DNA from 2 places in the Lysinibacillus sp. FSL P4-0201 genome. Region 2 is predicted to be linked to the other one. Evidence: riboswitches for the same ligand, from Rfam matches in the RefSeq annotation. Region 2 holds a riboswitch; the other holds the start of a gene.
The links. A riboswitch is a leader RNA that binds a small molecule or an ion and turns the genes downstream of it on or off. The one in region 2 is predicted to bind cobalamin.

Region 1: it holds a riboswitch for cobalamin, as region 2 does, so the genes downstream of both, MKY76_RS11875 (glutaredoxin) here and MKY76_RS03015 (ABC transporter substrate-binding protein) in region 2, are expected to answer to the same signal.

What each region holds. Positions count from the first base shown of each region.
Region 1 is NZ_CP151995.1:2,379,680-2,384,112, forward strand. Features, by position in the region: gene MKY76_RS11860 (DUF2089 domain-containing protein) at 182-547, shown strand; gene MKY76_RS11865 (hypothetical protein) at 560-946, shown strand; gene MKY76_RS11870 (hypothetical protein) at 956-1,237, shown strand; cobalamin riboswitch at 1,608-1,786, shown strand; gene MKY76_RS11875 (glutaredoxin) at 1,904-2,128, shown strand; gene nrdI (class Ib ribonucleoside-diphosphate reductase assembly flavoprotein NrdI) at 2,125-2,484, shown strand; gene nrdE (class 1b ribonucleoside-diphosphate reductase subunit alpha) at 2,481-4,433, shown strand, end outside.
Region 2 is NZ_CP151995.1:612,878-617,310, reverse strand. Features, by position in the region: gene MKY76_RS03020 (iron ABC transporter permease) at 1-892, opposite strand, end outside; gene MKY76_RS03015 (ABC transporter substrate-binding protein) at 889-1,857, opposite strand; cobalamin riboswitch at 1,994-2,177, opposite strand; gene MKY76_RS03010 (acyl-CoA dehydrogenase family protein) at 2,235-3,902, opposite strand; gene MKY76_RS03005 (long-chain-fatty-acid--CoA ligase) at 3,904-4,433, opposite strand, start outside.

The DNA of each region.
Region 1 (4,433 bases), 1.8 Mb from region 2:
CGCCATTTTGAGAAATTAAAAATGGCGTTTTTAATTTTTAAAGCAATATAGAAACAAAAATAAATAAAATTAATCAAGATATTAATTTTATTTATTTTTTAATTAAAATTATTAATTTTATTATTTACATCTTTAATTTCTTTATTATATAATCAGCTTAACTTAAAGGAAGGAGTTCACTATGGCTTATCAAGTAATCACAAATTGTCCTGTCTGCAGTAAAACATTAAAAATTACGAAGTTACAGTGTTCTCATTGTCACACGACCATTGAAAATGAGTTTGAATTGTCGAAGCTAGCATCCTTATCACAGGATCAGCTTCATTTTGTGGAAGTATTTTTAACCTGCCGAGGAAATATTAAAGAGGTTGAAAAGGAACTGGGGGTTTCGTATCCAACAGTTCGAGGCAAGCTAAATGATATTATTTCATCCCTTGGCTATGCTCAAAAGAAGAAAAATGAAGTAGATGAGAAAAAAATTGTAAGCATGCTTGAAAATGGCGAAATCACAACAGATGAAGCCATAAAGCTCTTAAAAGATGAATAGGGAGGAACGACCATGAAAGAGGAAATTACAAAAGTGTTAACGATGATTCAAGAGGGCAAAATTGATGCGGATAAAGGATCAGAGCTGATTCAAGTGCTACAACAGAAAGAAGAATCAGAGAATAAATTTGTGGAAAAAACAAAGTATTTAGATAAAACGTTAAAGGTCCGTGTTGTATCCACCGAAAATGATAATGTCACGGTAAATTTACCAATTAAACTTGTCAAAGCCGTATTGATGGCAGGACACAGCATCGCTGCAAGTATTCCGCAATCTGAAAAATACGTAAAAGATATCGACATCAATCTTCTTCTTGAAGCGATTGAAAATGAACTAGATGGACAAATTGTAGATATAAAATCAGCAAACGGAGATTCCGTTGCAGTCTTCATTGAGTAGAGGCGACGAATGATGCATGTAAAAGTGAAAGCAAAAGACGTTCGCTTTACCGTCCCTGTTCCCTATACTGTGCTAACCATTGTCCTCTCCATTTTAACTTCTAAATGGATTCAGCAACAAGCCAATAAGTGGACAAAGGCATACTTCGATAAAAAGAAAATAGACTTTACCTTTCCCCTCATCGACAAAGAAATGTTAAAGCCGATTATCAAGGAACTACAAAATTATAAAGGACTTGTGCTAGTCGATGTCAAAGCTCAGGACGGGACTGAGGTTAAGGTTAGACTATAATCCCAATGATAGAATGGTAAGAGCATGTTATGATAAAAGCATGCTCTTTATTAATGTAATGAGCATCATTTGAAATGGGTAAGAGATGATCATTATTTCAGGACTTACGATAGAGACAACTATTTTTCAATGGTACATAAAATAGAAGATTTCTTTAAACTACAAATCAGAATTCTAAATCCATTTTAGTAGAAAATCACGTACATCGTTAAAATAGATTTTTAATTCGGGTATAAGTGATTAGTGGTAATCTATTTGGAACTACATAATTTAAAATACTGAATAATCAAAAAATAAAGAAGTTTAGAATCTTGATTTACTTTTCATTTGAAGGATGGTACACTTAAAACTATTGAACAACAACTATATATTGTGTTCGTTTTACAAAGGTACTACTACATGTAGTTTAAAAGGGAAGTTCGGTACAATTCCGACGCTGTCCCCGCAACTGTGAAGCTGACGATGATTGCAACCACTGTGCATTTGCATGGGAAGGGAATCAGAGAATGAAGCAAAGCCAGGAGACCTGCCTTTATAAAACAAATTTATCATTTCTTCGGGGATTAAGAGATGGGAACGTCAGTATTTTTGGTATGTTAACGTTTCCATTTAGCCTATCTCTCTAGAGGAGATAGGCTTTTTTATTTTATGAAAAGAGGGATTTCTATGAAACTTTATACGAAAACAATTTGTCCAAAATGCCTATGGGTAAAATCTGAACTACAACGTGTAGGACTTGAAGCTGAAATTGTTAACATCGATCACGATGAACAAGCAAAGCAAACGATTATTGACGCAGGTTTTTTAAGTGTGCCTGTTTTAGAGATGAATGAAACTTTCATAGGAGATGTTCAGGAAATTGTTTCTCAAATTGAGTTGATTGCCCTATGATTGTTTACGCGAGTCGTACAGGTAATGTCCGAAATGTTGTATCCAAATTAAAGGCAGAATGTATCGAGCTCTCGGAAGAATTGCGATTGAACAAGCCATATCTCTTAATTACCTACACAGATGGTTTAGGTGACATTCCAGCAAAGGTACAACGTTTCTTAGAAAAAAACAGGGATTTTTGTAAAGGAGTAGTTGCCAGTGGGAATAGTAACTTCGGTCATCATGTATTTGGCGCTGCTGGTGAGAAAATCGCTGCTACCTATCATGTACCCTTAGTAAGGAAATTAGATTTACAAGGTAATCAAACGGATTACGAAGCAATACAAACGTTTTATGAAACGAGGGTAATGAGATGAAAACCTATTTAAAGCTTAATAATGACGTACTGAATCGTTATAGTACAACTGGATTACTGGAGTTAGAAAAGGACCGCGAAGCTACGCGCCGCTACTTTTTAGAGTATGTTAACGTACGTTTGCGTTATTTTATAGATATTGAAGAAAAAATCCGCTATTTAGTTGATGAGGGCTACTATGAGAAAGCATTTATCGACATGTACGAAATGGAATTTATTAAGAAGCTGTACAAGAAAGCCTATGATTATAATTTCCGCTTTCCATCCTTTATGAGCGCAAGCAAATTTTACGATAGCTATGCTATGAAAAGTCGTGATGGGGAAGAAATCTTAGAAAAGTATGAGGATCGTATTGTCATTATTGCTTTGTATTTAGCTCAAGGCAACACGGCTCTAGCAGAACGCTCTGTCGAAGCAATGATGGAAGCCTATCAGCCTGCAACACCAACTGCTTTAAATAGTGGTAAGAAAGCACGTGGTGAATTAGTCAGCTGCTTTAAATTATCAATGGATGACTCCATGAATAGTATTGCTGAAAATATTGGCTATTGTTTAGAGCTATCACGCCTTGGTGGTGGAGTTGGGGTCAACTTAACAGATTTACGTCCATTAGGTGATCCAATTAAAGAGATATTAAATCGTGCAAGTGGTGTCATCCCAGTAGCGAAACTGTTAGAAAATTCTTTCAGTTATTCGAATCAGTTAGGGCAACGAAATGGCTCAGGTGTTGTCTATCTAAATATTTTCCATGCAGACATAGAAAATTTCATTTCATCAAAAAAACCAAATGCTGATGATAAAATTCGCCTCGCTACCCTTTCAACAGGGATTATTATACCTAGTATTTTCTTCGAACTGATGAAACGTGATAAGGATATTGTTTTGTTTAGTCCATACGATATTTTTAAAGAATATGGCAAACGTATGTCTGAAATTTCTATTTCAGACATGTACTACGAGCTACTTGATAACCCTAAAATTCGTAAAATTAAACGTTTAAATGCACGAAAGCTTTACACAGAGGTGAAAAAAGCACAATTTGAATCAGGCTATCCGTTTGAAATCTTTGATGATAATGTCAATAAGGTACATCCTTTAAAAAATATTGGACGTGTCAAAATGTCCAATTTATGTACAGAAATCTTACAAGTACAAGAGACAAGTATCATTACGGACCAGGATCAACCAAATGACTATGGATTAGATGTATCGTGTAACTTAGGTTCCATCGATATCCATGCAGCAAGTAAAGTCAAGGATTTCGGCGCATTAGTCGATACAGCCATGCACCTATTAACGAATGTATCGCAAATGACGCATATTAAGAATGTTCCGTCTGTTGCAAAAGCCAATCAATTAATGCATTCTGTAGGGCTTGGCTGTATGAACCTCCATGGGCATCTCGTGACAGAAGGCATCCTGTACGGCTCAAAAGATTCCATTGATTTCATGGATCACTTTATGGAAGCGATGAACTATTATTCTCTGAAATCTTCGATGGAAATGGCGAAAGAAAAAGCTGCAACCTTCTACCGATTTGAGGACAGTGATTATGCATCAGGTAGCTATTTTGACCAATATATCAATAAAACTGAAGAAGAACTATCGCCTGCTGTGTTGAAGGCGCTTGGCAATATTCCAATCATCACAAACAAGATGTGGGAAACGTTAAAGCAGGATGTAATGCAGTACGGTCTATTCCATTCCTATCGTTTGGCTATTGCACCAACTGGTAGTATTTCATATATTCGTAGCTGTACGGCTTCAATCGCACCATGTACAGAGCGCGTAGAGGTTCGTGATTACGCCGATAGTAGAACCATTTATCCAATGCCTCATTTAACAAATGACAATAGTCATTTATATGTGGAGGCGTATGATGTAAATCCGTATGATTTAATTGATTTATATGCAGCTTCTCAAAAGCACGTTGACCAAGGTATTTCCATG
Region 2 (4,433 bases):
TTGTTCGTGCTACTAAGTCGCAAATAATGAGTAATGTTGCACCATTGAAAAAAGATAATGGTAATAAGTGGCGATGATCAGAACCCCAAATCATCCTTGTCATATGCGGCACCACTAATCCTACAAAGCCAATTGTGCCAGAAACCGCTACAGCCGCTCCAGTTAACATGGAGCCACCTGCTAATATCAAATATTTACTGCGCTTTACATTAACACCTAAATGTTTTGCTCGCTCTTCACCATACAACAAGACATTTAATTCTCGTCTTTGTGTCCATAGCATAATTGAACCAACAATCACAAAAGGAATGATCATTTGGACATATGGCCAACCACGCATCGAAACAGAACCAAGTAGCCAGCCTATTACCTGACGTAATTCTTCACCAGATAAGGCAATCATTAATGAAATAAGGGAACCTAAAAAAGAACTAAAAATAACACCTGTTAATATCAACGTTTCCATTTTTAATGAGCGGTCTACGAGTCTAGCAAAGCTCATAACAACTACCATCGTAATGATAGCACCAATCATACTGAAGATTGGCAGCGCATACAAACCGACAACAGGTATAGAAATACTAAAAAAGATCGTTAAAACAGCACCAACAGAAGCCCCTGATGAAACCCCTAGTGTATATGGATCTGCTAATGGATTTTTTAATAAACCTTGGAAAGCTGCTCCAGCAATAGCTAGAGATGCGCCTACTAGTCCCGCTAATAACACGCGAGGCAAACGAATTTTCCAAAAGATATTGGCGGCTGTTTCATCAACCGCCTTATTCCACAATACTTCTAATGGAATATGAACCGAGCCTATCGCTACGCCACACCAGATGCTAATAAGAAGAAGCGTACATGTTAATGTATAGGCTAGTGCTATTTTTTTCACTTAAATACCTCAGGATAGATTGCTTTTGCTAATTCTTCTAGACCTTCAGCTAAACGTGGCCCTTGACGACTTGTCGTACTTTCATCTACCTGCACAATCGCATTATTTTTTACGGCATTAATCGTATCAAAGCCCGCACGTTTTGGTATTTTCGTTAAAATATCTGGTACATAATGATATGTCACCACGATGACATCTGGATTTTTTGCGATAATTTGTTCTGCATCAATTTTATACCAATTATCGCCATCTACAGCTACATTCTCTGCATTGATCATTTCAAGCATAGCGTTCATAAATGTACCATTGCCAGCTGTATAAATATCTGGCTCATCTGATGCTTCAACTAACACTTTTTTGGGTTCAACATCCTTGACTTTAGACAAAACTTCTTCTACTTTTGCCTTCATATTAGCGACAATTTTTTCTGCCTCTGGTAATTTCCCTGTAGCACGTCCAAGTTGCTCAATTGTTGTATATGTTTCATTAAAGTCTTGTGCATTTTTTACAACAAATACTTTCAAACCTGCTGATTCAAGCTGTGCAATAGCCTCTTCTGAAAGAGACATGCTAGATTCGTGTGAAAAAACGATATCTGGTTTTAAGGCAATAATTTTTTCAATATCGTATTCCATACCGCCAACCTTATCCTTCTCAGCTGCCTCTGGCGGATAATCGTCGTTGTCCGTAACACCAACTATTTCATCATTTAAACCTAGTCCAAAAAGGATTTCAGTATTACTTGGAATAAGTGAAACAATTTTCTCAGGAGGTGCTTCAAGTGTAATGTCCTTACCAAGGGCATCTGTTATCGTCATTGGGAATGTTGCTTCATCCACCTGTGCTGTTTCTTGCTGTGTTTGTTGCTCGTTAGATGGCTTGTTATCTTTTGCTTCCTGCCCACAAGCAGCTAGCAAGCCTACTGCTAAAAATGCTGATAATCCTATTTTCCAAAATTTCTTCATGTGAATCCTCCTTCGTTGATCCGTGCAACATTTCGCTTTATTCTACATCAAAATAAAACCCCTCATCTTTGATCGATGAGGGGGCAAAATCGCACCAAAAAAACTGATACAAAATCCACCACCCTATCCTCGTAGGTTGTCATGTCGTTATAAAGGCAGGTCTCCTGGCTAGTGCTACTTGCGATTTTTCAAGCCTTCCCGAAATCTTCAGTGGCATCATTTGAAAAAACTCACACTTACAGTGGCGGGACCGCATCGGAATTACACCGATTTCCCTTTTCACTTTACTTAAGTAAAGAACCTTTATAATATTCAGTTGATTTCATTATACATGAAAATGAAAAAAGTCGCCTCCATTCAAGACGACTCCCCGGCCATTATACAATTTCAGAAAAGTATTGGACTGTTTTCATTTGAGCACCCATTTCTCTTAATGACCATGTCTGTTCTAAATAAACGTCCGCTAGTTTTTCATATTTCCCACCAAATTTATGTGCCCACTCAACCGCTATGACACTTTCATAAAGGTGAGCCATTTTTTCCGCCATACCCTTAGCTTCAAAAGTTTTCGTTGCCTCGTCTAAAGCGCTAAAAATTTGCAGTTTCACAGACATATTCGCCAATTGTTCTTTAACGATTTGTACTAGTGAGCTGTCAGCTAATTTGTCTAATCGTTCCTCCATCTCCTGTACAAACAGTTCATGAGCATGAAACTTATCTACTAAACGAATGAGTTCTAAGGCCAAAATATTAGCCGTACCCTCCCACACCGTTAACACTTGGGCGTCTCTTAATAAGCGGGGCGTTACAAAGTCTTCTATATAGCCATTACCTCCGTGTAATTCAATTGCCTCACTAGCATAATGAACAGCTTGCTCTGCTGTTTCCTTTTTCATAATGGCAATATATAAACGATTCATAATAAGATCTTGCTGAGTTCCCTGTCCACTTGTCACTTTATCGTATAATTGGATAAGATCAAAAACTGTCGCTACTTCCACGTGCAACTTAGCTGCAAATTTCCCTAAAGTATCCTGAATCATAGGGTACTGTGTTAAGGGCTTGCCAAATGCATGTCGATTGCTTACATAATGTTTTGCCTCTAAGAAGCCGCGACGCATAATACCAATTGAAGCGACTGCATTACAAATTCTAGAGAGATTTAGTGCTTCTAGCATATAATAAATCCCTTTATTTTGCTCCCCTACAACATAGGCAAGTGCACCATCAAATTCTACCTCACCAGAGGGAACTGCCCGAACGCCTAGCTTATCTTTCAGTCGGCGAATACGTAAATGATTTGTTGTTCCATCTTCTTTGCGCCAAGGAACTGCAAACAATGTTAAGCCTTTGGAACCTGCTGGAGCACCTTCTAGTCGTGCTAATACCATCGCTACACCACACATGCCCGCATTGGATGCAAAATATTTTTCACCATATAGACGATAAGCAGTGCCATCCTTTCTCGCCTCCACCACATTTGCACCTACGTCAGAGCCCCCTTGACGTTCTGTTAAAAAGGTCGCACCTTCATATAAATCTGTGTCACCTGTTGCACACACATGTGGTAAAAAACGCTGCTTTACCTCTTCATCTGCATAATGATCTAATAGATAGGCAGTTGCCATTGTCAATGTTACTGGACAATAAAAACCGGGCTCTGCATGTGATAGCAAATAACCTTGTGCAAAGCTATAAACATAATTCCCCTTGTGTCCTAGCTGCGGAATATGCTTGTGTACATAACCTACAATCCCAGTATTATATGTCTCTTCAATCGTTTTTTTATAGCCATCATTAACCCAAACCTCTGATATCTCTTCACCATAGGCATCATATCTTTGAAGGCGAGGCTCACCCTGTCGATCTGTATGCTTTGCCCTCGCATCAATATCACCTGCACATAGCTCACCAAAATCTGTTAACTCTCGTTGGGCATAGGATAAAAACTCTTTATCTAACATCATTTTCACTATTTTTTGAAGCGTGTCATCTTCAGTAAAAAAGTTCGTAGTACGCATTGCTTCTTGTTGTAATACTTTCATGCTATCTCACCTCTTGCCCCTTTAAATTTTGTTTTAATATTTTGCCTGATGCATTGCGTGGTAGCGCTTCTACTTTTTCAAAAATACGTGGTATTTTAAACTTTGCAAGATGCTCCTCTAAATAAGCTTTCAAAGCTTCCTCATGGATGTCTTGTTTAGCAGAATACACCGCCTTTACAGTTTCCCCCCATTGCGGATGTGGTACACCAATTACCGCAACCTCGAATATACCTTCAAAGCTCAATAAACAATCTTCAATTTCTTTCGGATAAATGTTGACACCTCCCGAAATAATGACATCCTTTTTACGATCTACGATCCAAATAAAACCATCTTCATCCTTGCGAGCTAGATCTCCGGTTTTTAACCAACCATCAATAAAGGCTTCATTAGTAGCTACTTCATCCTTATAGTAGCCAAGCATGTTGCCCTCACCCAACAAGACAATTTCCCCCACTTCGCCTACATTTACATCTTCTCCACTGTCATTCACAATACGCAACTCTGTACCAAGTGGCGCCCGCTGACCAA